DNA from 2 places in the Enterobacter dykesii genome. Region 1 is predicted to be linked to the other one. Evidence: predicted binding sites of a transcription regulator. Region 1 holds the regulator's gene; the other holds the start of a gene.
What was found. The regulator Fur, encoded in region 1, represses iron uptake genes when iron is present. The targets are predictions, from matches to a motif close to ATAATAATGAGAACNACTATCAA.

Region 1 (15,609 bases):
GAGATCTGGATTGACCGCGCTGACTTCCGCGAAGAAGCCAACAAGCAGTACAAGCGTCTGGTGCTGGGAAAAGAAGTGCGTCTGCGTAATGCCTACGTCATCAAAGCCGAGCGCGTAGAGAAAGATGCGGAAGGGAATATCACCACCATCTTCTGTTCCTATGACGCTGAAACGCTGAGCAAAGATCCGGCGGATGGCCGCAAGGTGAAAGGCGTTATTCACTGGGTGAGCGCTTCCCACGCGCTGCCGGTAGAAATTCGTCTGTACGATCGTCTGTTCAGCGTGCCTAACCCAGGTGCAGCGGAAGACTTCCTGGCGACCATCAACCCGGAATCTCTGGTGATCAAGCAGGGTTATGCGGAGCCTTCTCTGAAAGCCGCTGAAGCGGGCAAAGCGTTCCAGTTCGAACGTGAAGGTTACTTCTGCCTGGACAGCCGTTACAGCACGGCGGAAAAACCGGTATTTAACCGTACCGTAGGTCTGCGTGATACCTGGACGAAGATCGGCGAATAATATTGCTGGTCTGGTCAATGAGAGACAAACGCCGCACTATGCGGCGTTTTTTTATTTAGCGATCAGGGTATTAAGGCAGGACCTAAACAGGCGTCATAAAAATATCAGGTCAATGAGGTGCTACTTATTTTTCAAAAAAAAAGTTCGTGTCATTACGGAAATTAAAAAGGTTATAAAAAAAGGAGAATGTTCCACGTCTAGTCACTGAAATACCTGATAATTCCCCGCCATTTCTCGCCTCCCCATAAATGTTACAAAGCACTACCAATTATGTGCACTTCGTCATAATCCTGACTTTTGTCAGCTAAAAAGCATTGATAATTCGCGTCGCGAAAAATAACCTAAGGACGGTAGTTAATTCGAGGGTATTTAAAGCTACCCCTGACCATTTGGTCTTTTTTATTTACGCCGCTTCAGGCGTTTTAATTCGTCAAAGAGGAATAATCTATGCGTACGTTCAGTGGCAAACGTAGTGCGCTGGCGCTGGCTATTGCCGGTGTGACAGCAATGTCGGGCCTGGTGATGACACCAGAGGCGAAAGCGGCGGGCTTCATCGATGATTCTACCCTCACGGGCGGTATTTATTACTGGCAGCGTGAACGTGACCGTAAAGACGTCACTGAAGATAAATACAAAACCAACCTTTCTCACTCCACCTGGAACGCCAACCTGGACTTCCAGTCAGGCTATGCCGCAGATATGTTCGGTCTGGATATTGCTGCGTTCACCGCGATTGAAATGGCGGAAAACGGCGACAGCGCCCACCCGAACGAAATTGCCTTCTCCTCCAGTAATAAAGCCTATAAAGAAGACTGGTCCGGGGATAAGAGCGGCATCAGCCTTTACAAAGCCGCCGCAAAATTTAAATACGGTCCGGTTTGGGCGCGCGGTGGTTATATTCAGCCAACCGGTCAGACTCTGTTAGCACCGCACTGGAGCTTTATGCCGGGTACCTATCAGGGTGCAGAAGCCGGGGCGAACTTTGACTACGGTGATGCGGGTGCGTTGAGCTTCTCCTACATGTGGACCAACGAGTACAAAGCACCGTGGCACATCGAAATGGACAAGTTCTACCAGAACGATAAAAAAACCAAAGTCGATTACCTGCACTCGTTGGGCGCGAAGTACGACTTCAAAAACGATCTGGTGCTGGAAGCGGCATTTGGTCAGGCGCAGGGCTATATCGATCAGTACTTTGCCAAGGCCAGCTATAAATTCGATGTCGCGGGTAGCCCGCTGAGCACCAGCTACCAGTTCTACGGTACGCGCGACAAAGTCAGCAACGGTGGCGTCAACGATATTTATGACGGCACCGCGTGGCTGCAGGCGTTAACCTTCGGCTACAAGGTCGGTCAGGTTGATTTGCGTCTGGAAGGTACATGGGTGAAGGCGGAAGGGCAGCAGGGCTACTTCCTGCAGCGTATGACCCCGACCTACGCCTCATCCAACGGTCGTCTTGATATCTGGTGGGATAACCGCTCAGACTTCAACGCCGACGGCGAGAAAGCGGTCTTCTTTGGCGCAATGTATGACCTGAAAAACTGGAACCTGCCTGGCTGGGCGGTGGGCGCTTCTTACGCTTACGCCTGGGACGCAAAACCTGCCGATATGGCCACGCCGGATGCATACTACGATCCCAACTATCGCCTGAAAGAGTCTGCGTACAGCCTCGATGCTATCTATACCCTGCAGGATGGCCGCGCGAAAGGCACAATGTTCAAACTGCACTTCACTCAGTATGACAACCACTCAGATATCCCGAGCTATGCAGGCGGTTACGGCAACATCTTCCAGGATGAGCGTGACGTGAAATTCATGGTTATCGCCCCATTCACCATCTTCTGATGAACGCCCCGGCGGGCCGAGTCCCGCCGGTATGGAGACTGCATATGATGAAAAAAATCGTAATCGTCGCGTTGCTGGCATCAGGGCTGGTGGCGTGTGCTCAGAGTGAGGCGCCGAAAGAGGACTCCCGTCTGAAGGAGGCCTATAGCGCCTGTATAAATACTGCGGAAGGATCGCCGGAGAAAATTCAAGCCTGTCAGAGCGTGCTGAACGTGCTGAAGAAAGAGAAAGCGCACGAGCAGTTCGCGACGCAGGAGAACGTCCGCGTAATGGATTACCAGGCCTGTATCCAGGCGCGTAAAACCGGTAACGATCAGGAAGTTGCGAAGCGTTGCGACCAGATTTGGAAAGAAATACGAAGCAATAACAGTAACTAATTCGCTGTTATCATGCCCGGTGGCGCTGCGCTTACCGGGCTTTTTTCAGGCAAAAAAAAGCCAACCTTGCGGCTGGCTCAGAGTATGAATCTTATTATTTCGCGTCGTGCGCGTGGTCGTCTTCGCGGCAGTCGCCTTCAGCGCAGTGACCGTAAAGGTACAGGCTGTGGTTCGTCAGGCGGATGCCATGACGCGCCGCGATTTCACGCTGGCGCGCTTCGATGGAATCATCGCTGAATTCAATGACCTTGCCGCAATCGAGGCAGATCAGGTGATCGTGGTGCTGCTGCTGGGTCAGTTCGAAAACGGATTTACCGCCTTCGAAATTATGACGGGTAACAATGCCCGCGTCATCAAACTGGTTCAGCACGCGATAGACGGTAGCCAGCCCAATCTCTTCACCCATGTCGATAAGACGTTTATAAAGGTCTTCCGCACTGACATGGTGATTGTCTGGACCCTGAAGCACTTCAAGGATTTTTAACCGAGGAAGCGTAACTTTCAGGCCAGCCTTCTTTAATGCGGTATTGTTGTCAGTCATGCGGAATCTGTCCTGTTGCTAAACGATTCACTTCTGTGGGAAGTGACAGAAAATGCACCCGGGATAATGCGTCTCATTATAGAACTGCCATGGCTAAATGAAAACTGCAAGTCTCAGGCAAAATATGCTTATAAAAACGTGGTATCACCAACAAACTTGCTCAATGGAAAACCACGTTTTATCAGGGAGACATTGTACAGGTCTGGGCGAAAAAGTTAAAAGATTGTAGCGATTAATTTAATCGGTTTGACCTGGGGCATGGGCGCAACCGCAGTTGCGCCGCGATAAAATCAGGCGTTCAGAATATCATCCAGGTGCAGTTCTTCACGGATCTGCTTCACCCATTTCTCAACGCGCTCTGCTGTGAGCTCTGGCTGACGGTCTTCGTCAATGGCCAGACCTACGAAGTGATCGTCATCAGCCAGGCCTTTGGACGCTTCAAAGTGGTAACCGGCGGTCGGCCAGTGGCCTACGATCACTGCACCGTTCGGCTCAATGATATCGCGGATGGTACCCAGCGCGTCACAGAAGTATTCGGCGTAGTCTTCCTGGTCACCACAACCGAACAGCGCGACCAGCTTACCGTTGAAGTCCACTTCTTCCAGCGTCGGGAAGAAATCATCCCAGTCGCACTGGGCTTCACCGTAGTACCAGGTTGGGATACCCAGCAGCAGAATGTCATAGCCTTCCAGATCTTCTTTGCTGCTCTTGGCGATGTCATGCACATCAGCAACGTCTTTACCGAGCTGTTTTTGAATGTTTTTTGCGATATTTTCGGTATTGCCGGTATCACTGCCAAAGAAAATGCCGATGATTGCCATGAGTAAAATAACCTCTTGAAACTTAATAGTATGGTGGCGCAATTCGGCCACGGATAAGGGCAATAATAGCAGAACTGGCAACCCTGCGGAAACAGCTATCGCGCAGGACTGCACTCTGTGCTACATGAAAAGGGCGTTAAAGGGGATTTTCAGACTTATGCCTGGCTGCGTAACGTCTCAAGCTGGACGAGCAACATCTCTTCAATGAGCTCGCTGCGGCTGATATTACGCGCGTCAGCCAGCTCGTTCAGCGCATCGACGGCGTCGGCGTTAAGCTTCAGTTCGACACGCTTAAGCCCACGATTTTTATCGCGTTTAAGCTGGTTGCGTTTATTGATACGCAGCTGTTCATCGCGCGAGAGCGGATTCGTTTTCGGTCGTCCCGGTCGACGCTCATTCGCGAACAGATCTAGTGTCGTACGGTCCGTTTGTTCTTTGGCCATGATTCTGAGACTTCGGGGGAAATACGCCGCCCTGCTAATGCCTGGGCGATAAGCGCGCCATCATACATCACCGAAAACGGCACGCCAACGACTGGAAGCCCGCAGCCTTCCAGTCGCTTTCTTTTTAATCAATTTGCAGTATCAGCGAGATAGCGGCGAATGGCGCGCAGCACAGCATCCGGTTTTTCCGCATGCACCCAGTGCCCGGCACCGGCAATCACGTGGGCGCGTGCCTGCGGGAATTGGGCCAGCAGCGTGTCGCGGTACGCGTCGGTTACGTAAGGCGAGTTTCCGCCGCGAATAAAAAGGGTAGGGTGTGGCCAGGCGGGGACGGTTTCCCAGCCCACGATGTTATTGTATTGATCCCAGAGCACCGGCACGTTAAAACGCCATTGTCCGTCAACAAACGACTTCAGCAAGAACTGGACGACGCCTTCTTCATCAAGATGCTCACGCATGACGGCGGCTGCCTGTTGGCGCGTCGCGACACCCGCTTCTGTGACCGCATTAATGGCGGCAAAAATCTCGTCGTGACGGCGAACGTCATAATCCACAGGCGCGACGTCAATCACCACCAGACCGTCAATACGCTCCGGGGCCAGTGCCGTCAGGGCCATCACCGCTTTGCCACCCATTGAATGCCCGATGAGGGTCACCTTTTGCAGGTCGTGGGCATCCAGCGTATCCAATAGATCCTGCGCCATTGCCGCGTAGGTCATCTCGTCGAAACGCCCGGAAAGACCGTGATTGCGCATATCGACCTGTAAAATATCGTGGTCGGTAACCAGATCGCGCGCCAGCACGCCCAGGTTATCCAGACTGCCAAAAAGCCCGTGAACCAGTACGATGGGAGAATTATTGTTCGGCGATTGTGCAGTTTGCGCTCGGGTATTCAATTTCATGGCAAAGTTCTTTTTTTACGTATGTCAGGTTAGGGTATCATGTTGACCATTCTGCCGCCCGGCTGCAAGGTTCCAGTTTAATCTGACTTTTGCTGCCAACCTGGTTTGACGCTATCCGCTGTTGGGATTTGACCTTATAATCCCAATGACTTGTATTCAGATAAGATATCGCACTGGATTAAGATGAAAACAATCGAAGTTGATGACGAACTCTATCAGTATATTGCCAGCCAGACGCGGCATATCGGGGAGAGCGCGTCCGACATTTTACGGCGCATGCTTAAAATTTCCGCCGCTTCACAGCCTGCTACCCCAGTCACCAAAGATGTCGTGTCTCAGCCGAGCGTAGTTGCGCAAGCAAAACCTGCCGTGACGCCGGCAAAAGATAAAGTGCGCGCGATGCGCGAGCTGCTGCTCTCCGATGAATACGCGGAGCAGAAAAAGGCGGTTAACCGCTTTATGCTGGTGCTATCTACACTTTACTCACTGGATAACAAAGCGTTTGCTGAAGCGACCGAGTCGCTGCACGGTCGTACTCGCGTCTATTTCGCGGGCGACGAACAGACGCTGCTGCAAAATGGCAACCAAACCAAACCTAAACATGTCCCTGGCACCCCGTACTGGGTGATCACCAATACCAATACGGGCCGCAAGTGCAGCATGATTGAACACATCATGCAGTCCATGCAGTTCCCGGCGGAATTGATTGAAAAGGTTTGCGGTACAATTTAACCCTTGCATCAGAAGGACCCGGTAATGGCAAATCACAGCCGTGCAGGCCAACCTGCACAACAAAGCGATTTGATTAACGTCGCTCAGCTGACCGCGCAGTATTACGTGCTGAAACCGGTCGTGGGCAACGCAGAACACGCAGTGAAGTTTGGTACATCTGGTCACCGCGGCAGCGCGGCGCGCCACAGCTTTAACGAACCGCACATTCTGGCCATTGCTCAGGCCATTGCGGAAGAGCGCGCTAAAAACGGCGTTACCGGTCCGTGCTACGTGGGGAAAGATACCCATGCCCTGTCTGAACCGGCGTTCATCTCTGTTGTGGAAGTGCTGGCGGCAAACGGTGTCGATGTGATTGTTCAGGAGAACAACGGCTTCACCCCAACGCCTGCGATCTCTAACGCCATCCTGGTGCACAACAAAAAAGGTGGCGCGCTGGCTGACGGTATCGTTATCACGCCATCCCACAACCCGCCGGAAGACGGCGGTATCAAATACAACCCGCCTAACGGTGGCCCGGCTGACACCAACGTCACCAAAGTGGTGGAAGATCGTGCGAACGCCTTGCTGGCGGATGGTCTGAAAGGCGTGAAGCGCATTTCTCTGGATGCTGCCATGGCGTCCGGTCACGTGAAAGAGCAGGATCTGGTTCAGCCGTTCGTGGAAGGGCTGGCGGATATCGTCGATATGGCGGCCATCCAGAAAGCCGGCCTGAAGCTGGGCGTGGATCCGCTGGGCGGCTCCGGTATCGAATACTGGAAACGTATCGCCGAGCATTACAAGCTGGATCTGACCATCGTGAACGATCACGTCGATCAGACCTTCCGCTTTATGCACCTCGACAAAGACGGCGCGATCCGTATGGACTGCTCCTCCGAGTGCGCGATGGCGGGCCTGCTGGCGCTGCGTGACAAATTCGATCTGGCGTTTGCTAACGATCCGGATTATGACCGTCACGGTATCGTCACCCCTGCCGGCCTGATGAACCCGAACCACTATCTGGCGGTTGCGATTAACTACCTGTTCCAGCACCGTCCGCAGTGGGGCAAAGAGGTGGCTGTCGGTAAAACGCTGGTTTCCTCCGCGATGATCGACCGCGTGGTCGAGGCTTTGGGCCGCAAGCTGGTGGAAGTGCCGGTGGGCTTCAAATGGTTCGTTGACGGTCTGCACGACGGCAGCTTCGGCTTCGGCGGTGAAGAGAGCGCGGGCGCATCTTTCCTGCGTTTCGACGGCACGCCATGGTCAACCGATAAAGACGGCATCATCATGTGCCTGCTGGCGGCGGAGATCACCGCGGTCACCGGTAAGAACCCGCAGGAACATTACAACGACCTGGCGGCACGCTTTGGTGCACCAAGCTATAACCGTATTCAGGCTAGCGCGACGTCAGCCCAGAAAGCGGCCCTGTCCAGGCTCTCTCCGGAGATGGTCAGCGCAAGTACCCTGGCAGGCGATCCTATCACCGCGCGTCTGACGGCGGCACCGGGCAACGGCGCATCCATTGGTGGTCTGAAAGTGATGACCGACAATGGCTGGTTCGCCGCGCGTCCGTCCGGTACGGAAGATGCGTATAAAATCTATTGCGAAAGCTTCCTCGGCGCTGAGCACCGTCAGCAGATTGAGAAAGAAGCGGTAGAGATTGTCAGCGAAGTGCTGAAAAACGCGTAAGAATGAAAAAAGGGAGCCGAATGGCTCCCTTTTTTTAACTATGCTTATTCTTCAATTCAAATCTCGGCGATACCAGACCGTACAGCGTCCAGCCCATAAAGGTCACCATCGCGCCATACAGCATCGCTTCCTGGCCGGATGAGTAGAGCGCGTAGAAGCTGTAGATTGCCCCAATCAGCGCCACGATATTGGCCGCACGCGCTTTGCGTGGATCCACCTTCGCCACCTTCTGAATGATCACCAGCGCTGCCATCGACAGGATATACGGAATGATGTTCGTCACCACCGCCAGGTTGACCAGCACGTTGAACTGGCTGTTCAGCGACGGGCTAATGGTCATCAGCGACAATCCGCTCTGGAAGATAACAATCGCCAGCATGCCCTGCACCGGCGCATCCGCTTTGGTCACGCGGGAGAAGATTTTTGGGAAGTAACCTTCATCAGCCGAGGATTTAAACACCTGTGCGATGGTGAACTGCCAGCCGAGGAGTGAACCGCAGCAGGACATGACCATCAGACCCATGATTACTTTCCCGACTTCCGGGGTGAACATCTGCGCGAAGGCCAGCCCGAACGGCGCCGTGGAGTTGGCCAGATCCATGTTTGGCACAATCCCGGCAATCACGTTAGTCGAGACGATATAGATCACCGCCGCGCCCAGCGTGCCGCCGAGGACCGCAATCGGCACGTTCTTTTCTGGATTCTCTACCACTTCCGCGTTCGCGCAGGCGGATTCCAGACCCAGGAAGGCCCAGAGCGTCATGGCGATAGAAGAACCGACTGCGGTAAAGAACGGCACGTGGTGCGGGTTCCAGGAATTGGCGTAGAGTGTCGGGCTAAACCAGAACCAGCCGATGATACACAGGCCGACAACCGGGATAATCACGCCCCAGACGGTGATGCTGGAGAGCTGTCCGGTGATACGCGCGCCGCCAAAGTTAGCCACGGTGCAGATCCACAGCACGCCGATGGTCGCCAGCCCAATTTGCACCGGGCTGAGCGTCGCGCCAAACAGCTCCGTACCGTAACCCACGGCGGAGATGGCAATCGCCACGTTAGCGATCAGCAGCGACACGCCGTAGGTATAGTTGGCCATAAAGTTGCCCGACTTGCCAAAAGCGTATTCGGCATAGCCGCCCATGCCGCCTGACTTACGGCTGAACATTCCGCACTTGGCAAACGCCCACGCCAGCGCCATTGAACCGACTGCCGTCACCAGCCAGGAGATGATAGAGATGGTGCCCACCTCTGCCAGTTTGGTAGGCAGCATGATAATCCCGGAGCCCATCATGTTCACCATGGTGAGGATGGTCAGCTGCACCACGCCCATCTTATTGGACTTACTCATAGTTTCTCTCCTTTCAGCAGCGCGGGCTGAGCGGCGGGTTGTCTGATGACGTTACAGCGAACCTGTTTGCGACCCTCGCACTCCTCGACGTACACACCCTGCAGCTCCGGCGCGAAGCCCGGCAGCAGATTGATGCCTTCTTCCAGCGCGGCAAAGTAGCGCAGCACGGAACCGCCCCAGACTTCCCCTGGAACCACGCACAGTACCCCCGGTGGATAAGGAAGGGCGCCTTCGGCGGCGATGCGGCCTTCCGCGTCGCGCAGTGAGACCAGCTCAACCTCACCGCGCAGATAGGCGTAGTTCGCGTCCTGCGGGTTCATCATCACGCGCGGGAAGTGAGACTTGCGGAACATCTCTTTCTGCAGCTGTTTCACGTTGTGGCGGGCGTACAGGTCATGCATCTCCTGGCAGATCTGGCGCAGGGTGTAATCCGCGTAACGTTCCGGATGCTGTTTGTAGAGAGATGGCAGGACGTCTTTCAGCGGAACATCGCTCTCGAGCAGTTTTTCGAAGCGCACCAGCTGCGCCACCAGCTGCTGCAGTTTTCCCATATCTTCCGCAGGCGTGAGCAGGAACAGGATCGAGTTGAGATCGCATTTTTCCGGCACGATGCCGTTTTCACGCAGGAAGTTGGCGAGGATAGTTGCGGGCACGCCGAAGTCGTCATACTCCCCGGTGCGGGCGTTAATACCCGGCGTGGTCAGCAGGAGCTTGCACGGGTCGATAAAATACTGATGCTCAGCGTAACCTTCAAAAGCGTGCCAGTTTTCACCCGGTACAAAGTGGAAGAAGCGCAGATCGGTCGCAATTTCCGCCGTGTCCCAGCTTTCCCACGGACGGCCATCCACCGTCTCCGGCACGAAGGGGCGCAGATACCGGCAGTTCTCCAGAATCAGCTTGCGCGCTTCGATACCGTTCACCACGCAGTCCATCCACATGTTGCGGCCGATCTGGCCTTCATGCATGCGGGCGTTAATGTCCAGCGCGGCGAACAGCGGATAAAACGGGCTGGTGGAGGCGTGCATCATAAAGGCATTGTTCAGCCGCTTATGCGGGACATAGCGCTGTTGCCCTTTGATGTGGCTGTCTTTCTTATGGATTTGCGAGGTCTGCGAGAAGCCGGCCTGCTGTTTATGCACGGACTGGGTGACCAGGATCCCCGGATCGTTTTCGTTCAGCTCCAGCAGCAGCGGAGAGCAGTCGGCCATCATCGGAATAAACTGCTCGTAACCCACCCAGGCGGAGTCAAACAGGATGTAATCACAGAGGTGCCCAATCTTATCCACCACCTGACGGGCGTTATAGATGGTGCCATCGTAGGTGCCCAGCTGGATCACCGCCAGACGGAACGGACGCGCATCGCGTGCACGGCCAGGCGCCACCTCTGCCACCAGCTCGCGCAGATAACTTTCTTCAAAGCAGTGGGCGTCAATTCCGCCAATAAAGCCGTACGGGTTGCGCGCAGTTTCCAGATAGACCGGCGTTGCGCCAGCCTGGAGGAGGGCACCGTGATGGTTAGATTTGTGGTTGTTACGGTCAAACAGCACCAGGTCACCCGGGGTGAGCAGGGCGTTAAGCACCACTTTGTTGGATGACGAGGTGCCATTCAGCACGAAGTAGGTCTTATCGGCATTAAAGACCTTTGCCGCATGCTGCTGGGCGATGCACGGCGCGCCTTCGTGGATCAGCAGATCGCCCATCGCCACGTCGGCGTTACACAGGTCGGAGCGAAAAAGCGTCTCACCAAAGAAATCGACAAACTGATTACCGGCAGGATGACGGCGGAAGAACTGGCCACCCTGATGCCCCGGGCAGTCAAACGCGCTGTTGCCCTGCTTCACATAGTCGACAAGGGCGCGGAAAAACGGCGGGCGCAGCTGGGTTTCATACTTCTGGGCTGCCGCTTCCAGCTGGCGTCCATAAAATTCGTTGCTGGTGTCTGAATACTCAAATACGCCGTGAATGCGCGATAAATAGTCTGCCGGAATGAATTCCTCTTTGTGCGTCGCGACAAAAACAGGAATGCCAAAACCAGTGGCTTCTATTTCGTCCAGGATACCGCTGGTAATATCCGTGACCGCCAGAACAATGGCGGCAACATCAATATAATCAGAGGCGCGGACATCTACCAGTTCACGCTGGGTAGTAAAGCAATCCGGACATGCACGGCTGGCTGCGATTTTTAAACTTTTCATCTTTCTCTCTTTATTTTAGGTAATAAGCGTCCCTCGATTTCTTGCAAGAAAGAAATCGATAATTTTCCGGAAAAAAAGCAAAGGGTGACCGCTGATTAAAATCAGTAAATTGCTTTTTTGATGATTGAAATTCAGTCCGCCCGGTGCGGGTGAGTCTGAATTAAAATGAATGAGCGCACGAGTTCACAGGCAATAGCCTGTAAAATAAGGTTTTTCAGGATAACCTGTAAGCGAGTGCGCCAGAAGTCGAAGGACTACCGGGCATTAAAGAGATGAAAGTCAAAGCAGTTTCGGTGGGCAAACATCATGATATGTGTTGTCCGCCTTATATGGGGCATTAAGCGATTGTTGTTTTCCATGTTTCATTTTCCTTTCAGTAATTGAAAGCATGGTCATTTTATCCAGGAAAAGGCGATTAACCGTGAGGTAGATCACCGTTAACCGATCAAATCAGAAATAAATATTCGTTTTAGATGAATATCGCAGATCAAAATTCTGGTTTGTTGGTGTTACGTTAATAGAATGTGTTAACAATGTTTTAAATGAGCAAAAATAACCCGTAAAAATAATGTATGAATTATTTGCGAAATATTGCCTGAGGTATTTCGATTTTATTTAAAAATAAAATGAATAGTTATTCAAAGCATAAACCGATAACCGATACCGGTTTCAGTTAATAAATGGCGAGGGCGAGCGGGGTCAACTTCGAGTTTCTGACGAAGATGTCCCATATATATGCGTAAATAATGACTATGTTCCACCGCGTTGGGCCCCCACACCTGGCTTAACAGCTGGCGTTGGGTGAGAACCTTGCCGTGGTTGTTGAGCAGAACGGCGAGCAGGCGAAATTCTATTGGCGTCAGATGGATTTCTTCTTCACCGCGCACAATACGCCGCGCGGCCAGGTCAACCCGGATATCACCAAACGCGTAGGTTGGATCGGCAGGCGTGGTGGCGCTGTGGCGACGCAGCGCCACGCGAAGGCGAGCCTGTAGTTCGCCGATACCAAAAGGTTTAATCAGATAGTCATCCGCCCCGGCATCCAGCGCCGCGATTTTATCCGTCTCTTCCGTACGAGCGGAGAGCACGAGGATCGGCATCTGGCTCCACTGGCGGACTTCCCGGATAAAATCGATGCCGTCGCCGTCCGGGAGTCCAAGATCGAGGATCACCAGGTCCGGCTTGCGGGTGGCGGCTTCAATTAAACCCCGTTGAAGCGTACCCGCATCATGAACGCGCAGACCGTCCCCTTCCAGCGCAGCGCGCAGAAAACGGCTAATGGCGATCTCATCTTCAACAATCAGAACGTTGATCACAAATCCTCTGGTAATTCATTAAGTTCTGGCGGGGTTTCAAGAGGAAGTGTAACACAAAACCGCGTGCCGCCTTCGGGACGATTCTCGGCGGAGATGGACCCACCGTGGACGTCAATGATTGCCTGGCAAATCGCCAGCCCCAGCCCCACGCCCGGAATGGCCGACTCCTTATTGCCGCGTGCGAATTTTTCGAAAATAGCCAGCTCCTGCCCGGCGGGAATGCCGGGTCCGGTATCCCAGACGTCAAGGCGAAGCGTGCCGTCGTCCACCGTCGCATCCACGCCAATTTGCGCGCTGGCGCCCGCATATTTGCCGGCATTCTCCAGCAGGTTGATCAGCACCCGTTCAAACAGCGGACCATCGACATGAATTAAGGTCAGGGGCTCGGGCATGTTCAGCGCGATATGTCGCCCACCCAGACCGGGTTCGAGCATCTTCAGGGCGCTGCCCACCACCTCTTCAAGCGTGAGCCACTCTTTTTTGAGGTTAAAACCGCCTGACTGGATACGCGCCATATCGAGCAGGTTATTCACCAGACGCGTGGTATTCAGCACGTGCTGGCGGATCTCGCTGGCCTGAAGCGCGTGTTTAGAGCCTTCCGCCGCCAGGTCCAGCGTCAGGATTTCTGACTGACCAAACAGGACGGTGAGCGGGGTTCGCAGATCGTGAGACAGCGCCGCCAGCAGCGAGTTACGAATGCTTTCACGCTCGCTCGCCAGCCGGGCCTGTTCTTCGCTGGCGGTGAGGGCCAGCCGCTCCAGCGCGCTGGCAACCAGCAGCGTAAAGGTCTCCAGCAGCCGCTGCTGTTCGGGGATCATCAGCTGGCGCAGGTTTGAGGGCTCAACAATCACCAGCCCCTGATTTTTATCGGCGCTGCGCAGGGGCAGAATTTGATAGGGCACGCCGGGCAGGGTGTCGGTCCCTGCACCTGCAGGTAACCCTTTATCAAAGCTCCAGCGCGCGATGGCTTCGTCCCAGGGCGTCATGCCTGTGGCGGACGTCAGCGGGCGCAGCTTGCCGTGTTCGTCCGGGAGCAAAATCAGGTTGCTGGCATGAAACGTCGAGCGAATAAACTGCTCGCTGGTCTGCACGATATCCAGCGGCGTGCGTCCCACCGCCAGCGATTTCGACATCTCATAGAGATGGCGCGTGCGCTGCTCGCGATAGCGGGCAATACGCGCCTGGTAGCGCACGCCCGCCGTCAGATTCCCGATCACCAGCCCGACGGTGAGCATCACGGCAAAGGTGAGGATGTACTGTACATCCGAGACGGCGAGCGTCCCGCGGGGGGCAATAAAGAACAGATCGAAGCTGATGACGTTGATCACCGTCGCCAGGACCGACGGCCAGCGCCCGTAAAAGAGCGCCACCACCACTACGCCAAGAAGATAAATCATTACCAGGTTGGCGGCGTCGAAGGCGATCAGCCACTGGCTGGCAATCACCGTAATCAGGGCGCAGAGCACGAGGGCGACAAGACAGCCGCGCAGCTGAATGCGCCATTTATCGCTGAAGGCACGGCTGTCCGGCGCGCGGCTGGGTAACGGCGTGGGCTTATCATCCAGCGCCACGATCACCAGATCCAGATCCGGCGCGCGGCGGGCCAGCTTGTCGGCAAACGATTCGCGGCTAAACCAGCGGCGATGCTGGCGACGGCCAATCACGATTTTCCCCAGGTTGTGCTCACGGGCATAGCGCAGGATGGCTTTATCTTCCTGAGGATCGGAAAGGGTGGCGGTTTCGGCACCCAGCTCCTGCGCCAGGCGCAGCGAGCTCAGAATAGCGCGACGCTGGTTTTCGGGCAGCGCGTGCAGCTGCGGCGTTTCGACATACACCGCATGCCAGACGCTGCCAAATTTAGCCGCCAGGCGAGCGGCGGTGCGAACAAGCTTTTCATTGCCGCTGCCGTGGCCTACGCACAGCAGGATGGCATCTCGCGTATGCCAGACGCGTTCCTGGCCCTGCAGGTCACGCCAGGCGCGCATCTGATCGTCGACGCGATCGGCAGTACGACGCAGGGCCAGCTCGCGCAGGGCAATCAGGTTGCCTTTTCGGAAGAAGTGTTCGATGGCGCGCTCGGCCTGTCCGGCGATATAGACTTTGCCTTCATGCAGGCGCTGGCGCAAATCGTCGGGGGGCAGGTCGACCAGCACCACTTCATCGGCAGAATCAAAGAAGGGGTCGGGCACCGTCTCGCGCACCTGAATGCCGGTCACGCCGCTCACCACGTCGTTCAGGCTCTCCAGATGCTGAACGTTTACCGTCGTGAATACATCGATGCCGGCTTCGAGCAGCTCTTCAACGTCTTGCCAGCGTTTTGGATGGCGTGAGCCTGGCGCATTGCTGTGCGCCAGCTCGTCCATCAGGATAAGGGCGGGACGGCGGGCGAGGGCGGCATCAAGATCGAATTCGGTAACTAACCGACCGCGATGGCTGATGCGGCGGGGCGGCTGGGTAGCCAGCCCCTTCAGCAGCGATGCGGTCTCTTTGCGTCCGTGGGTTTCGACCACGCCGATCAGAATATCGAGCCCCTGCGCCCGTAGCCGCTGGGCTTCCGTCAGCATGGCGAAGGTTTTCCCGACGCCTGCGCAGGCGCCAAAGAAAATTTTCAGTTTGCCGCGATGGGCTTCAGCCGTCTGTTCAAGCAGCCTGTCCGGATCCGGGCGCATGGGCTCGTCGGTCATTTAGTTTTTCCTTAGCGCGTCCAGCGCCAGATTCAGCTCAACAATATTCACCACGGGCATGCCTATGAAGCTGACCAGCGGCTTTTGCGTGTGCTCTGCAACCAGCTGGCTCACCTGTTCGACGGTCAGCTGACGGGCGGCGGCAACGCGCGGGATCTGCCATGCCACCGCTGCCGGCGTCAGGCTGTAGTCCAGCCCGCTGGCCGAGGCGGTCACCAGCTCCACGG
Region 2 (15,609 bases), 1.3 Mb from region 1:
AGATACCAATCCCTAACGCAAATAACGCATCGGCGCGATGCCAGCCATACCAGGCCAGACCGAGCGCAATAAGAATAGCCCCATTCATCATAACATCAGATTGATAATGAAGCATATCCGCCCGTACAGCCTGACTTTGCGTTTTGCGAACAACCCAACGCTGGAACGTTACCAGAACAAGTGTGCATATAAGCGCAACGATCGTCACAATCACGCCCACGCCGGGATCGTTCATCGGCGTCGGCGAAACGAGATGCTGAATCCCGGTTAAAAACAGGAACAGCGCAGAGCCGGAAATGAACATACTTTGCGCCAGCGCGGCCAGCGACTCCGCTTTGCCGTGCCCAAATGTATGCTCTTCATCCGCTGGTTGTAGCGAGTAACGCACCACCAGCAGGTTGGTCAACGAGGCGGCAATGTCCATCAGCGAGTCCACCAGCGCCGCCAGAATACTGACCGAGCCGGTATACCACCAGGCAAAGATTTTAATCAGTAACAGGCTGGAGGCCATGACGGTCGCCGCAATGGCGGCCCGGCTTACCAGTCTTCCATAGGATTGATTCATAAACGCTCCTGTCATGTCATGCCGCTATTATAACGGAAGCATGGGGAGTCTAAGGATGAATAAACGGTTAACAGGGCGGATGCGAGGCAAAAAAAACCCCCACATCATGTGGGGGAAGACAGGGATGGTGTCTATGGCAAGGAAAACAGGGTTTACTGGTTACTACGGGTACTGCTATTGCTACTGAAAAACGACGTTTCTGAGCTTCGCTGCATCCGTGCAACCTCACGCAGCTGGTCCATTCGCTGCTGATGTTTAGTGTTCAAAACCGCTTGCTGCTCGGGCGTTAGCAGATGGAACATCTGGTTGCGGACCTTCGCCATCTCTACCTGGCGGGCAACTTGTTCCTGTGCCATTTTTTCGGCCTGAGCGCGTACAGCGCTTTCGTCAAAATTTTCTGCGGTGACAAGGCGATGCATTGTCTCCATTTCGCTAACATTAACAGGGGGCTGGTCGTGTCGTGCCCTCTGCATCAGATCTCGCATCTGTTGACGCTGATGTTCGGTTAAACTTATGCCGTCAAACATATGGCTTTGGCTGCTGTTCTGCGTTGCACCCTCTTGTAAGGGACTGTTATCGCTGATGATAGCTTCAGCAGCCTGGCTAAACGCACTGAACGCCAGCGTTGAGGCCATGACGGCAGCGGTAACTTTGCGCATCACTTGCTCCCAAAATCTTTCGTGTCGCGATTCAACGAGAGACAGTCTACGATTCAGGCTGCAAACATGCGTCAGGGGGTGTAAAACAACGTAAAGTCATGGATTAGATAGCCTTGATGTCGTAATTTCTGCCTCGGAGGTATTTAAACAATGAATAAAATCCTGTTAGTTGATGATGACCGAGAGCTCACATCCCTTTTAAAGGAGTTGCTCGACATGGAAGGTTTCAACGTCCTGGTTGCCCATGATGGCGAGCAGGCGCTGAGTCTCCTTGACGACAGCATCGATTTACTTTTGCTCGACGTGATGATGCCGAAGAAAAACGGTATTGATACGTTGAAAGAGCTTCGCCAGACACACCAGACTCCTGTAATCATGCTGACCGCGCGCGGCAGCGAACTTGACCGCGTACTCGGCCTTGAGCTGGGCGCGGATGACTATTTACCGAAGCCGTTTAACGACCGTGAACTGGTTGCCCGTATTCGCGCTATCCTGCGCCGTTCGCACTGGAGCGAGCAGCAGCAAAATACCGACAACAGCTCACCCACCCTTGAAGTCGACTCCCTGAGCCTGAACCCGGGCCGTCAGGAAGCAAGCTTTGATGGCCAGACGCTGGAACTGACCGGCACGGAGTTCACCCTGCTGTATCTGCTGGCGCAGCACCTCGGCCAGGTGGTTTCGCGTGAACATCTAAGCCAGGAAGTGCTGGGCAAACGCCTCACCCCGTTTGACCGCGCCATCGACATGCACATCTCTAACCTGCGCCGTAAGCTGCCGGAGCGTAAAGACGGTCATCCATGGTTTAAAACCCTGCGTGGTCGCGGTTATCTGATGGTTTCCGCTTCATGATAGGAAGCTTAACCGCCCGCATCTTCGCCATCTTCTGGCTGACGCTGGCACTGGTTTTAATGCTCGTTTTGATGTTGCCAAAACTCGACTCACGCCAGATGACGGAGCTTCTCGACAGCGAGCAACGTCAGGGCGTGATGATCGAGCAGCACGTGGAAGCCGAGCTGGCAAACGATCCGCCGAACGATTTAATGTGGTGGCGCAGGCTGTTTCGCGCTATCGACAAGTGGGCGCCGCCCGGACAACGCCTGCTGCTGGTAACCAGCGAAGGCCGCGTGATTGGGGCCGATCGCAATGAAATGCAGATTATCCGCAACTTCATTGGCCAGGCGGATAACGCCGATCATCCCCAGAAGAAAAAATATGGCCGCGTAGAGATGGTGGGGCCTTTCTCCGTCAGGGACGGAGAGGATAATTATCAGCTCTACCTGATCCGTCCGGCGAGCAACTCCCAGTCTGATTTTATCAACCTGCTGTTTGACCGCCCTCTCCTGCTGCTGATTGTCACCATGCTGGTCAGCTCACCGCTGCTGTTATGGCTGGCGTGGAGTCTGGCAAAACCGGCGCGTAAGCTGAAGAATGCCGCCGATGAGGTGGCGCAGGGTAACCTGCGACAACACCCTGAACTGGAAGCCGGGCCGCAGGAGTTCCTTGCCGCCGGAACCAGTTTTAACCAGATGGTGAGCGCCCTCGATCGCATGATGACCGCGCAGCAACGTCTGCTGTCGGATATCTCGCACGAGCTGCGTACCCCGCTTACGCGCTTGCAGCTTGGCACCGCGCTGCTGCGTCGCCGCAGCGGTGAGAGCAAAGAGCTGGAGCGTATTGAAACGGAAGCGCATCGTCTGGACAGCATGATCAACGACCTGCTGGTCATGTCGCGCAATCAGCAGAAAAACGCGCTGGTCAGCGAAACGGTGAAAGCCAATCACCTCTGGCACGAGGTGCTGGACAACGCGGCGTTCGAAGCGGAACAGATGGGTAAATCCTTCACCGTCAACTTCCCGCCGGGCCCGTGGCCGCTGTACGGTAACCCCAACACGCTGGAAAGCGCGCTGGAGAACATCGTGCGTAACGCTCTTCGCTACTCGCATACGAAGATTGAGGTGGCGTTCTCGGTGGATAAAGACGGGATTACCGTCATTGTCGATGACGACGGTCCTGGCGTGAGCCCGGAAGACCGCGAGCAGATTTTCCGTCCGTTCTACCGTACCGACGAAGCGCGCGACCGGGAATCGGGCGGTACGGGGCTGGGGCTGGCGATTGTTGAAACCGCCATGCAGCAGCACCGCGGCTGGGTGAAAGCCGATGACAGTCCGCTGGGTGGACTACGGTTAACGCTGTGGCTACCGTTGTATAAGCGTTCGTAGCTTTTAGTGCCGGGTGGCGGCTTCGCCTTACCCGGCCTACTTTCCTGGAAGACTATTTCCCCCACAATCTCCGCGAATTATCCTCGATCTTATTGCTTAAACGCCGTTTCTGCATCGTTCTTGTCCAGCTGGTTGATAGCCCCGCCGCCGACAGCAGGCGGTGATACTGCTCGTCGTCAAACGGCGTATGCCAGGCAATGGCGCAGGCGTCATAAACGGACACATCGCTCAGGCGCGACGCCAGTTCAAGCGGTGCGTCCGCTGAAACCTGCCCAGCCAGCACCACGCGATACAGCCAGCCGGTTTTACCCGCTTTTTGCAGCTGGGCCGACATATCCTGAATACCGAAGTGGTAGTTGAGCTTAAAGCACGGCGAGCGTGGCTGCGTCACCTGAATCAGGGCATCGCCCCAGCGGTAGATATCACCGATAAACACGTTCTTTTCGGTGAGCCCTTCGGTGGAAAGATTTTCGCCAAACGCGGGGGCGACGAAGAGATCCGCCTGCTCGGGAAACTCGGTTTTCCAGTGCTGATAGTGTTCACGCGGGTAGTGGCACAGCGCGCGCTCGGGCCCGCCGTGGATTTTCTTTTCGGCCTGCTCGTCACCCGCAAGCCCGAGGTCGGTTAACGTCAGCTCACCGTCGACCTGAATTTTGGCGATGGCACTCGGGCGGCTGCCGTCGTACTCCCTTACCTTGCCTGTAAACACGTTCACCGGATAATGCATTGCTGCCTCCATTACGCAGATACAAAAAAAGCGAGTCATAAGACTCGCTTCTCACAGGCGTCAATGCAACCTTATTTTTTAGCGGCGAAACGCGCTGCTGCTTCGTCCCAGTTCACCACGTCCCAGAACGCTTTGATGTAGTCCGGGCGACGGTTCTGGAATTTCAGGTAGTAAGCGTGTTCCCACACGTCCAGACCCAGGATTGGAAAGCCGGATGCGCCAGAAATTGCTTCACCCATCAGCGGGGAGTCCTGGTTAGCAGTAGACACTACCGCCAGCTTGTCGCCTTTCAGAACCAGCCACGCCCAGCCAGAGCCGAAACGGGTTGCAGCGGCTTTTTCGAATTCCGCTTTGAAGTTGTCAACGGAGCCGAAGTCGCGCTCGATAGCCGCTTTCAGGTCGCCCTGCAGGGTGGTACCGGTCTTAAGGCCTTTCCAGAACAGGCTGTGGTTAGCGTGGCCGCCAGCGTTGTTACGCAGAACGGTTTTCTTGTCCGCTGGCAGCTGGTCCAGCTTGGTGATCAGCTCTTCAGCAGACAGGTTAGCGAACTCTGGCAGGCTTTCCAGCGCGGCGTTCGCATTGTTCACATAGGTCTGGTGGTGTTTAGTGTGATGGATTTCCATCGTCTGCTTGTCGAAATGCGGTTCCAGTGCGTCGTAGGCATACGGCAGGGATGGCAGTGTATAACTCATAATCCTCTCCATTATTGTCGGGCGGCACAGCTGTTAATGCCGCGTAAGCAGTTGGTTCATTATAGTTAATTAAATGATATTGAAAATGATTATCAATGCCGTAGTTTTTATAAGGTTATTTGTTTTTTGCCTTATCACAAAATTGTGAGTCTGCTCACCCGGTTAACGTGCTGATTGCCATCCAAAACAAAATTGCGGCAACCGTCTGAAGGTTCCTGAACTGCTTAATTTTTACACTCATCAAGCCGGGGGGAAGCCACCGGCTATAAAAACGATGAGGACGTAAAAATGAATCATGCGATTACGATGGGTATCTTCTGGCATTTGATAGGCGCGGCCAGCGCAGCCTGTTTCTATGCCCCGTTTAAAAAGGTGAAAGGGTGGTCGTGGGAAACCATGTGGTCAGTTGGCGGTACCGTGTCCTGGCTGATTTTGCCGTGGACCATTAGCGCCATTCTGCTTCCGGATTTCTGGGGCTACTTTACTTCCTTCAGTGCCTCCACCCTGCTGCCGGTGTTTCTGTTCGGTGCGATGTGGGGCATCGGCAACATCAATTACGGCCTGACCATGCGCTACCTCGGGATGTCGATGGGTATTGGTATCGCAATTGGCATTACGCTCATCGTCGGCACGCTGATGACGCCCATTCTTAACGGCAATGTCGACGTGTTGCTCAACACCAAAGGCGGGCAAATGACGCTGCTTGGCGTGCTTGTCGCGGTGATAGGCGTGGGTATCGTCACCCGCGCGGGGCAGTTGAAAGAGCGCAAGATGGGCATCAAAGCCGAAGACTTTAACCTGAAGAAGGGGCTGCTGCTGGCAGTGATGTGCGGCATCTTCTCGGCGGGCATGTCGTTCGCCATGAACGCCGCAAAACCCATGCACGAAGCGGCCGCCGCGCTGGGCGTCGACCCGCTGTACGTGGCGCTGCCAAGCTACGTGGTGATCATGGGCGGCGGCGCGTTGGTAAACCTCGGCTTCTGCTTCATTCGTCTGGCAAAAGTGAAGGATTTGTCGGTAAAAGCCGATTTCTCACTGGCAAAATCCTTAATCATCACCAATGTGCTGCTATCGATGCTGGGCGGCCTCATGTGGTATCTGCAGTTCTTTTTCTACGCCTGGGGCCACGCCAGCATTCCACCGCAGTACGATTACATAAGCTGGATGCTGCACATGAGCTTCTACGTGCTGTGTGGCGGACTGGTTGGGCTGGTACTGAAGGAGTGGAATAACGCCGGGCGTCGTCCGGTGGGCGTGCTGAGCCTGGGCTGCGTGGTGATTATTATCGCGGCCAATATCGTGGGCCTCGGCATGGCGAACTGATTACGCTGCCTTTCGACTGCGATGACGCCACTGAACCGGCGTCATCCCCACCTCGCGGTTAAACACCACCGAAAAGTAATTACTGTCCTCAAATCCGCTGCGCATCGCCACTTCACTGACCATCAGCTCGGTATGCTGCAACAGGTACTGGGCGTGGCAGATGCGCAGCTGGCGCAGGTAGTGGTTCACCGTCATCCCCGTCTGGGTGCGGAACTGCTGGCGCAGCGCGCGCTCGCTGCACTGCTCCTGCTCGCAAAACGTTTCCAGCACGAAACTTTTGTTCAGGCTGCCCGCAAGCCGGGCAATCAGCTTGTCCAGCAGCGCTTCCTGGACGGTTGCGGAGGGGTTATCGGTCGCGTAACGATGACGTTTGAGGGTCATCACCAGCTGGGCGAACAGCAGTTCCGCCATCGGATTTGCCACGGGATCGTGCTTCTGACTCTCCTGCTCCAGCTGGGCGATCGTCTGGCGCACCTGAGTCATGCCGTTGCTGCTTAAGCGCCAGTGGGGTTCGCCTCTGGCATTGAGAAAACCGGGGATATGGGCCGGCCAGTCGACATTCAGTTTAAGCCTGTCCGGGCAGTAGATAACGTTCTGCAACACCAGATCGTTAACCGAGGCGTAAGCGTGTTTGTCTTCGGCGCGGATGTAAAACAGATCGCCACGCGTGATGCGGTAAGGCCGGTCGTTGAGGATGTGTAAGCCGTTGCCGCGCCATACCAGCACCAGCTCGCAAAACTCGTGGGTATGCTCGGCAAAGACATTTTGCGGGTAGCGGTCGGCCACCGCGACGGCCTGACTCGCGGAGGCAAAAAAATCATCTTTGCGAAGAATTAACTGAGCGGCCACACCACCACCTCTACGGTGAATAACCGGATATTATTAGCCTTTTTGCGGCAATAAAACGGTGATTGCATTCGCGTTACTGGAGTGAAGCATCCTTTCCCTGACGGATATCGCGCGGCGACCAGCTAAATTCCCGGCGAAACAGCGTTGAAAAGTGATTGCTGTCGCTAAAACCACAGCAGTAGGCAATATCCGTGACGCTTTCGTCGGTGTGACGTAAAAGATGACGCGCTTTGATCAGGCGCAGACGGTTAAGGTAGCGCTGCGGCGTCAGCCCGGTGTGCTGCTTAAGCTGGCGATGCAGGGTGCGCAGGGACAGTGAAAAATCATCCGCCAGCGTCTCCCAGCAGACATCCTCGGTGAAATGATCTTCCAGCCAGGCCATCAGATGGTTCAGGCGCGCGTCGTTATTTTCCAGCCCTTCCACAAGGCTGCTGCGACGCAGCAGCACCAGCAGTTGCATAAACAGCAGCTCTCGGGAGGCAATAGCATACGTCTCCTGCCCGCCCTCGCTCTGCTCCAGTTGATTCACCAGCTGGCGCACCTGCTGCAACGTGGACTGATTGACCCGCCAGTGAGACGGGTAGTGTCCATCCTGCTCCTGGGGCAGTAGCTTGTTCAACCCCGACAGAAACTGGAACGCGTCCGGCGAACGATAGAGCACGTTGGTCAGGCACAGGTTGTCGGTATGTTCATACAAATGCCTGTCGTGATCGCGCACGAAGCACACCATACCGCCGCTGATGGTGTAGGGCTGGCCGTTGAAGACATGAATACCCGTTCCATGCTCGACAATCACAATTTCATGAAAATCATGATGATGTTCAGGAAACGCAGCCTGCGGGAGCCGGGGCTCTATCGCAACCGGAGACGTTCCCGACGGGAAAAAATCGACGCTGTGCAATACGGTCATAACGGCCCCCACCAATGAGGAAAGTTCTCGAATAGTAATTAAGGCCTTCCGCACTCACCTTAAATTTTTGACAGCAAACGGCGCAAAAGCCGTCAGTTTTTCAAGAAACAGACGGAAAAATCGGGAAATGCGGTCAGCGTCACATTGCCCGAAAACCCTGCCATAACAGGAAATTGTGAACTTCCTCACGATCATCTTTGCTTTCTTGCCAGCGCGAGATTCGTGCTGTCAGTGACGAGAAGGTGGTCTTTTCGTCCCTTTTTTACACTCAGCACCAATGACTTAAGAAGGGACCTGACCATGACTTTTCGCCATTGTGTGGCTGTCGATTTAGGCGCATCCAGCGGCCGCGTAATGCTCGCCACCTGGGACTGCGATCGGCGCACGCTTACGCTTCGCGAAATGCACCGTTTCGCCAACTGCCTGCAAAAACAGGACGGTTTTGATACCTGGGATATTGATGCCCTGGAAGCGGAGATCCGCACCGGGCTAAACAACGTCTGCAATGACGGCATTCGCATCGACAGCATCGGCATCGATACCTGGGGCGTGGACTACGTTCTGCTCGACAGCCGCGGCGAACGCGTCGGCCTGCCCGTCTCGTATCGCGACAGTCGCACCGACGGGCTGATGGCACACGCCATCGCACAGCTTGGCATGGACAACATCTATGGCCGCAGCGGTATTCAGTTTCTGCCGTTTAACACGCTGTTTCAGCTGCGCGCGCTGGTTGAGCAGCAGCCGGAGCTGGTCAAAAAGGTGACGCACGCGTTACTCATTCCGGACTACTTAAGCTATCGGCTGACCGGCAACATGAACTGGGAATACACCAACGCCACCACCACGCAGCTGGTCAACATCAACACCGATAGCTGGGATGAAACCCTGCTGACCTGGACGGGCGCCTCGCCCTCCTGGTTCGGCACGCCAACGCACCCCGGAAATGTGATAGGTCGGTGGATTTGCCCGCAGGGGAATGAAATCCCCGTCGTTGCCGTCGCCAGTCACGATACCGCCAGCGCAGTAATTGCATCCCCGCTGGCCAGTAAAGACGCGGCCTACCTCTCGTCCGGCACCTGGTCGCTGATGGGTTTTGAGAGCAAAACGCCGTACACCAGCGACGCCGCGATGGCGGCCAACATCACTAACGAAGGCGGTGCCGAAGGGCGCTACCGCGTTCTGAAGAACATCATGGGCCTGTGGCTGCTCCAGCGAATGCTGAAAGAGCAGCACATTACCGACCTGCCCGCGCTTATCGCAGAAACCGAAAAGCTGAAGGCCTGTACGTTCCTGATTAACCCGAACGACGACCGCTTTATTAACCCGGTGCATATGAGCGTCGAAATCCAGTCCGCCTGTTTCGAAGCCGGGCAGCCGGTGCCTTCCCGTCCTGCCGAGCTGGCGCGCTGTATTTTTGACAGCCTCGCCCTTCTCTACGCGGATGTACTGAGCGAGCTGGTCGACCTGCGAGGCGCACCGTTCAGCCAGTTGCATATCGTGGGCGGAGGCTGCCAGAACCAACTGCTGAACCAGATCTGCGCCGATGCCTGCGGCATCACCGTGGTGGCGGGGCCGGTGGAGGCTTCGACGCTCGGCAACATCGGTATTCAGCTGATGACCCTGGACGAACTTTCTGATGTCGATGAATTCCGTTCGGTGGTCACCGCGAATACCCGCCTGACAACCTTCACCCCCAATCCCTGCCATGAAATAGCCCGCTACCGGGCGCAGTTTCAGCAAAAACGACTGACTAAGGAGCTTTGCGCATGACCACTCAATTAGAACAAGCCTGGGAGCTGGCTAAACAGCGTTTCGCCGCCGTCGGCGTGGATGTCGAAACGGCGCTGCGCCAGCTCGACCGTCTGCCAGTGTCTATGCATTGCTGGCAGGGTGATGACGTCGCCGGCTTCGAGAACCCGGGCGGTTCTCTGACGGGGGGTATTCAGGCGACGGGTAACTACCCGGGCAAAGCGCGCAACGCCACCGAACTGCGTGCAGACCTGGAGCTGGCGCTGAGCCTGATCCCGGGGCCAAAACGCCTGAACCTGCATGCGATTTATCTGGAGTCCGACGCACCGGTAGCGCGTAACGAGATCAAACCGGAACACTTTAAAAACTGGGTGGCGTGGGCGAAAACCAACAAGCTTGGTCTGGACTTTAACCCGTCCTGCTTCTCGCACCCGCTGAGCGCCGACGGTTTTACCCTCGCGCACGCCAACGACAAAATCCGCCAGTTCTGGATCGACCACGTGAAGGCCAGCCGCCGCGTTTCGGCGTATTTCGGCGAGCAGCTCGGCACGCCGTCAGTAATGAACATCTGGATCCCGGACGGCATGAAAGACATCACCGTCGACCGCCTGGCCCCGCGTCAGCGCCTGCTGGCCGCGCTGGATGAGGCCATCAGCGAGAAGCTGGACCCGGCGCACCACATCGACGCCGTGGAGAGCAAGCTGTTCGGCATTGGCGCCGAAAGCTACACCGTCGGCTCGAACGAGTTCTACATGGGGTACGCCACCAGCCGCCAGACCGCGCTGTGCCTGGATGCCGGTCACTTCCATCCGACCGAGGCGATCTCCGACAAAATCTCCGCTGCCATGCTCTACGTGCCGCGCCTGCTGCTGCACGTCAGCCGCCCGGTGCGCTGGGACAGCGACCACGTGGTGCTGCTGGATGACGAAACCCAGGCGATTGCCAGCGAAATTATCCGTCACGACCTGTTCGACCGCGTGCACATTGGCCTCGACTTCTTCGATGCCTCCATCAACCGCATCGCGGCGTGGGTTATTGGCACCCGCAATATGAAAAAAGCCCTGCTGCGCGCGCTGCTGGAGCCAACCGCAGTGCTGAAACAGCTGGAAGAAAACGGCGACTACACCGCGCGCCTGGCGCTGCTGGAAGAGCAGAAATCCCTGCCGTGGCAGGCCGTTTGGGAGATGTACTGCCAGCGTAACGACGCTCCGGCAGGCAGCCAGTGGCTGGAAAACGTGCGCGCGTACGAGAAAAACGTGTTGAGCAAGCGCGTGTAATTTTGCCCTCACCGCGATAACTGGAAAATAAAGACTATGCAGACTATCACCCACTCCTGGTTCGTCCAGGGCATGATCAAAGCCACCTCCGACGCCTGGCTGAAAGGCTGGGACGAGCGCAACGGCGGCAACCTGACGCTGCGTCTGGACGACGCGGATATCGCGCCTTACAGCGGGGATTTTCACCAGAAGCCACGCTATATTGCCCTGAGCCAGCCCATGCCGATGCTGGCCAACACGCCGTTTATCGTTACCGGTTCCGGCAAGTTCTTCCGCAACGTTCAGCTTGATCCACAGGCCAACCTCGGCGTGGTGAAAGTGGATAGCGACGGTGCGGGCTACCACATTCTGTGGGGTCTGACCGATGAGGCGGTACCCACGTCTGAACTGCCGGCGCACTTTCTCTCCCACTGCGAGCGCATCAGGGCGACTAACGGCAAAGATCGCGCGATCATGCACTGCCACGCCACCAACCTGATCGCCCTGACCTATGTGCTGGAAAACAGCGCCGATTTCATCACCCGCAAGCTGTGGGAAGGCAGCACCGAGTGTCTGGTGGTGTTCCCGGATGGCGTGGGCATTCTGCCGTGGATGGTGCCGGGTACCGACGAAATTGGCCAGGCAACCGCCAGAGATATGCAAAAACATTCGCTGGTGCTGTGGCCGTTCCACGGCGTGTTCGGCAGCGGTCCGACGCTGGATGAAACTTTCGGTCTGATCGACACCGCCGAGAAATCGGCTGAAGTGCTGGTGAAGGTTTATTCCATGGGAGGAATGAAGCAGACCATTACCCGCGAAGAGCTTATTGCGCTCGGCAAGCGCTTCGGCGTGACCCCGCTACGGTCAGCGCTGGAAATCTATGCATAAACCCTCGCTGACCGGACGGTACGGGCGATAGTTAAGGAGAATTATCATGAGCTTTATGTTGGCACTTCCAAAAATCAGCCTTCACGGCGCCGGCGCTATTGGCGATATGGTTAACCTGGTGGCGAACAAGCAGTGGGGAAAAGCGCTGATTGTCACCGACGGCCAGCTGGTAAAGCTGGGCCTGCTCGACAGCCTTTTTGCCGCGCTTGACGCCCATCAGATGTCGTATCACCTGTTCGACGAGGTGTTCCCGAACCCGACGGAAGCGCTGGTGCAAAAAGGATTTGCGGCATACCGGGACGCGGAGTGTGATTACGTGATCGCCTTCGGCGGCGGCAGCCCGATTGATACCGCCAAGGCGATTAAAATCCTCACCGCCAACCCCGGTCCGTCCACCGATTATGCCGGCGTCGGCAAGGTGAAAAACGCGGGCGTGCCGCTGGTGGCGATCAACACCACCGCAGGCACGGCGGCGGAGATGACCAGCAATGCGGTAATTATTGATTCCGCGCGCCAGGTGAAAGAGGTGATTATTGACCCGAACATCATCCCGGACATCGCCGTGGACGATGCCAGCGTCATGCTGGATATTCCCGCCTCCGTGACCGCCGCAACGGGGATGGACGCGTTAACCCACGCCATAGAAGCCTACGTGTCCGTTGGCGCGCACCCGCTGACCGATGCCAACGCGCTGGAGGCAATCCGCCTGATCAACCTCTGGCTGCCGGAAGCGGTCGAAGACGGTCATAATCTTGAGGCGCGCGAGCAGATGGCGTTTGGTCAGTATCTGGCGGGCATGGCGTTTAACAGTGCGGGTCTCGGCCTTGTGCATGCCCTGGCGCACCAGCCGGGCGCGACGCACAACCTGCCGCACGGCGTGTGCAACGCCATCCTGCTGCCGATCGTTGAAAGCTTTAACCGCCCGAACGCAGTTGCCCGCTTCGCCCGCGTGGCGCAGGCGATGGGCATCGATACTCGCGGCATGAGCGTTGAAGCCGCCAGCATGTCCGCCATTCAGGCGATTCGCGACCTGAGCGCTCGCGTCGGCATCCCTTCCGGCTTCAGCCAGCTCGGCGTGACCAAAGCCGATATTGAAGGCTGGCTGGATAAAGCTCTCGCCGACCCGTGCGCGCCATGCAATCCGCGCACCGCCAGCCGCAACGAGGTTCGCGAGCTGTATCTGGAGGCATTATGATCCGCAAAGCCTTTGTTATGCAGGTTAACCCGGACGCGCATAAGGAGTACGCGCGTCGCCACAACCCCATCTGGCCCGAGCTGGAAGCGGTACTGAAAGACCACGGTGCGCACCGCTACGCTATCTATCTCGACAGAGAACGCAGCCTGCTCTTTGCCATCGTGGAGATTGATTCGGAGGAGCGCTGGAACGCGGTCGCGAGTACTGACGTCTGCCAGCGCTGGTGGAAACACATGCGGGATGTAATGCCGTCGAACCCGGACAACAGCCCGGTGAGTACCGGGCTGGAAGAGGTGTTTTACCTGGACTGACCGGTTAACGCTGCCGCACCCGCGGCAGCGGCTATCTCCTGCCTGCTGCTCAGCGTAAACGCCGACACTACCGTAATCGCCAGCACGAAACAGCCCAGCATCAGATACGTCTCCTGGAAGCCGATCCGGTCATACATATTCCCGGCAAAAGCGGAGAGGAAAATGGCCGCCGACTGCTTGGCGAACTGGAAGCCGATCAGATAGATAGTCGCTGACAGTCGGGTATCAAACACCCCGGTGATGTACTTGAATGCCCCCACCAGCAGGAACGGCACCTCCAGCGCGTGCAGCATCTTCAGGGCAATCACCTCCACGGCTGTGGTGGCGAACGATGAGCCGATAATGCGCGTCGCCATAATCACCCCGGCGATCAGCAGCGTGTTTTTCGCGCCGATGCGGTTAATGATCCACGGCGAACAAAACATGATGATCGCGTTGCAGATTTCCCCCGCCGTGGTAGCGAAACCAAAGGCGCGAGTACCTTCCTGCGGCGTGGCGAAGAACGTTTTGAAGAAAGTGGCAAACTGCTGGTCAAATACGTCGTAGACGCAGGCTACGCCAATCACGTACAGAATAAACATCCACATCCTGCGCTGACGGAACAGGCTAAAGACCGTTTTCGCAGTGATCTGCGGCTGGTTGGCACCCAGCGCATTCATCACCTGCGCCGTCTGGTTGGGTTTTGGCTTCGCGACCACCAGCAACAGCATCAACAGCAGCGCCGCCGCAGACCCCATCCAGAAAACATATGACGGATCGATGCCAAACAGGATCCCGCCCGTGGAGGCGCATAGCCCCCAGCCGAGGCAGCCAAACATGCGCGCCTTACCGTATTCAAAGAAACTGTTACGGCTCACGCGTTCAATGTAGGCCTCAATTGCCCCCGAGCCCGCCGAAAAGACAAAGCCGATATACAGGCCACCGCTCAGCGCGCCCAGCCAGATGTTGGCTTTCAGCAACGGCGCAAAGACGTAGAGGAAGAAAGGGGCAAACAGGAACAGCAGCACGGAGATGATCCACAGCAGGTGTTTTTTCAGCCCCAGCTTGTCCGAGATCACGCCAAGCACCGGCTGGAAGGCGATAGCCGACAGCGAGATGCAGGAGAAGACAATCCCGGTATGGGTTTTATTCAGGCCGATGATGTCCGACAGCCAAATCGGCAGGAACGGAAAGCAGGTGGCCATGATGAAGAAGTAGAGAAAGAAGAACAGCCCAAAGATCCAGAAGTTAGGGTTGTCTTTGTGGGTACAGGTTGTTGTGTTCATTATTTTTATCCTCAACGGAGGGCCGGCTGCCCGGCCCATCACCCTTACACGCGTTCAACGCCAATCAGAATGGCGGTTTCCGGATCCAGAATCGGCAGCGCAATGCCCGCCTGCATCAGCCACTCGCCGCTCACCGTTTGCGGCGTTTCCATCCATGCCGGTAGCTTGCGCATGGTGTGCCCTCCCTCGCCCGTAATCTGAATATTCGGGTGATCGAGCAGCGTGACGCGGTACCGCGCGCTGGCCTCCAGCCCCGCCATGCGCAGCGGCATCATCAGGCTGTAGTCCGGCATCGCGAGCTGGCTGACCATAAACAGCCCCTGCGTCTTGTCTTCGCTCACAATCCCCTGCGCCAGCGTGGTGGCGTCCGGCATATCAATTCGCCACTGGGTGCCGTGATGAATGACGTCGCGCCACTGCTTGTGCAGCGCGGCGTAATGGCGATAGCCTTCGCGCTCCTGTTCGTCCACGGTGAGCGGATCCAGCTCCAGCCCCATATGGCCAAACAGGGCCGTTAGCCCGCGAAACTGGATGCTATGCTGGCGGAAGGTGGCGTGGCATTGATGATGACCGATATGCGCGCCCATCACCTCCGGCGGGAAGAAGTAGCTCATGCCGCGCTGGATGGTGCTGCGCTCCAGCGCGTCGTTGTTGTCGGACGCCCAGAAACGGTGGCTGCGGGTCAGTACCTCATAATCAATGCGACCGCCGCCGGAGGAGCAGGATTCAAACTCAATATGCGGGAAGCGCTCGCCCAGCACGTCCAGCAGGCGGTAAAACTGGCGGGTCTGGGCGTCGGCGGCGGCTTTACCGTTGTGTCCAGGCTGCACCAGCTCGCGGTTCATGTCCCACTTCACGTAGTCGACCGCATGTTCGCCCAGCAGCCAGCTCATGCGCTCCACCAGGTAATCAAAGGCCTCAGGGATGTTGAGATTGAGGACCAGCTGGTGTCGCCCGGTCGCCTGGGGATAGCCCGGCAGCGCCAGTACCCAGTCAGGATG

Region 2: sodA (superoxide dismutase [Mn]) is a predicted target of Fur. The motif match lies at 4,936-4,958, and genes of this name have one in related genera.

What each region holds. Positions count from the first base shown of each region.
Region 1 covers NZ_CP126604.1:1,224,192-1,239,800, forward strand. The annotation lists gene glnS (glutamine--tRNA ligase) at 1-513, shown strand, start outside; gene chiP (chitoporin ChiP) at 961-2,358, shown strand; gene chiQ (ChiQ/YbfN family lipoprotein) at 2,406-2,735, shown strand; gene fur (ferric iron uptake transcriptional regulator) at 2,830-3,276, opposite strand; gene fldA (flavodoxin FldA) at 3,567-4,097, opposite strand; gene ybfE (LexA regulated protein) at 4,253-4,540, opposite strand; gene ybfF (esterase) at 4,669-5,442, opposite strand; gene seqA (replication initiation negative regulator SeqA) at 5,626-6,174, shown strand; gene pgm (phosphoglucomutase (alpha-D-glucose-1,6-bisphosphate-dependent)) at 6,199-7,839, shown strand; gene potE (putrescine-ornithine antiporter) at 7,874-9,187, opposite strand; gene speF (ornithine decarboxylase SpeF) at 9,184-11,382, opposite strand; gene speFL (leader peptide SpeFL) at 11,637-11,741, opposite strand; gene kdpE (two-component system response regulator KdpE) at 12,021-12,698, opposite strand; gene kdpD (two-component system sensor histidine kinase KdpD) at 12,695-15,382, opposite strand; gene kdpC (potassium-transporting ATPase subunit KdpC) at 15,383-15,609, opposite strand, start outside.
Region 2 covers NZ_CP126604.1:4,450,881-4,466,489, forward strand. The annotation lists gene fieF (CDF family cation-efflux transporter FieF) at 1-565, opposite strand, end outside; gene cpxP (cell-envelope stress modulator CpxP) at 718-1,224, opposite strand; gene cpxR (envelope stress response regulator transcription factor CpxR) at 1,375-2,073, shown strand; gene cpxA (envelope stress sensor histidine kinase CpxA) at 2,070-3,443, shown strand; gene yiiM (6-hydroxyaminopurine reductase) at 3,496-4,170, opposite strand; gene sodA (superoxide dismutase [Mn]) at 4,242-4,862, opposite strand; gene rhaT (L-rhamnose/proton symporter RhaT) at 5,151-6,185, shown strand; gene rhaR (HTH-type transcriptional activator RhaR) at 6,186-7,034, opposite strand; gene rhaS (HTH-type transcriptional activator RhaS) at 7,108-7,944, opposite strand; gene rhaB (rhamnulokinase) at 8,245-9,714, shown strand; gene rhaA (L-rhamnose isomerase) at 9,711-10,970, shown strand; gene rhaD (rhamnulose-1-phosphate aldolase) at 11,007-11,837, shown strand; gene fucO (lactaldehyde reductase) at 11,884-13,032, shown strand; gene rhaM (L-rhamnose mutarotase) at 13,029-13,343, shown strand; gene F0320_RS21330 (MFS transporter) at 13,331-14,608, opposite strand; gene F0320_RS21335 (alpha-galactosidase) at 14,653-15,609, opposite strand, start outside.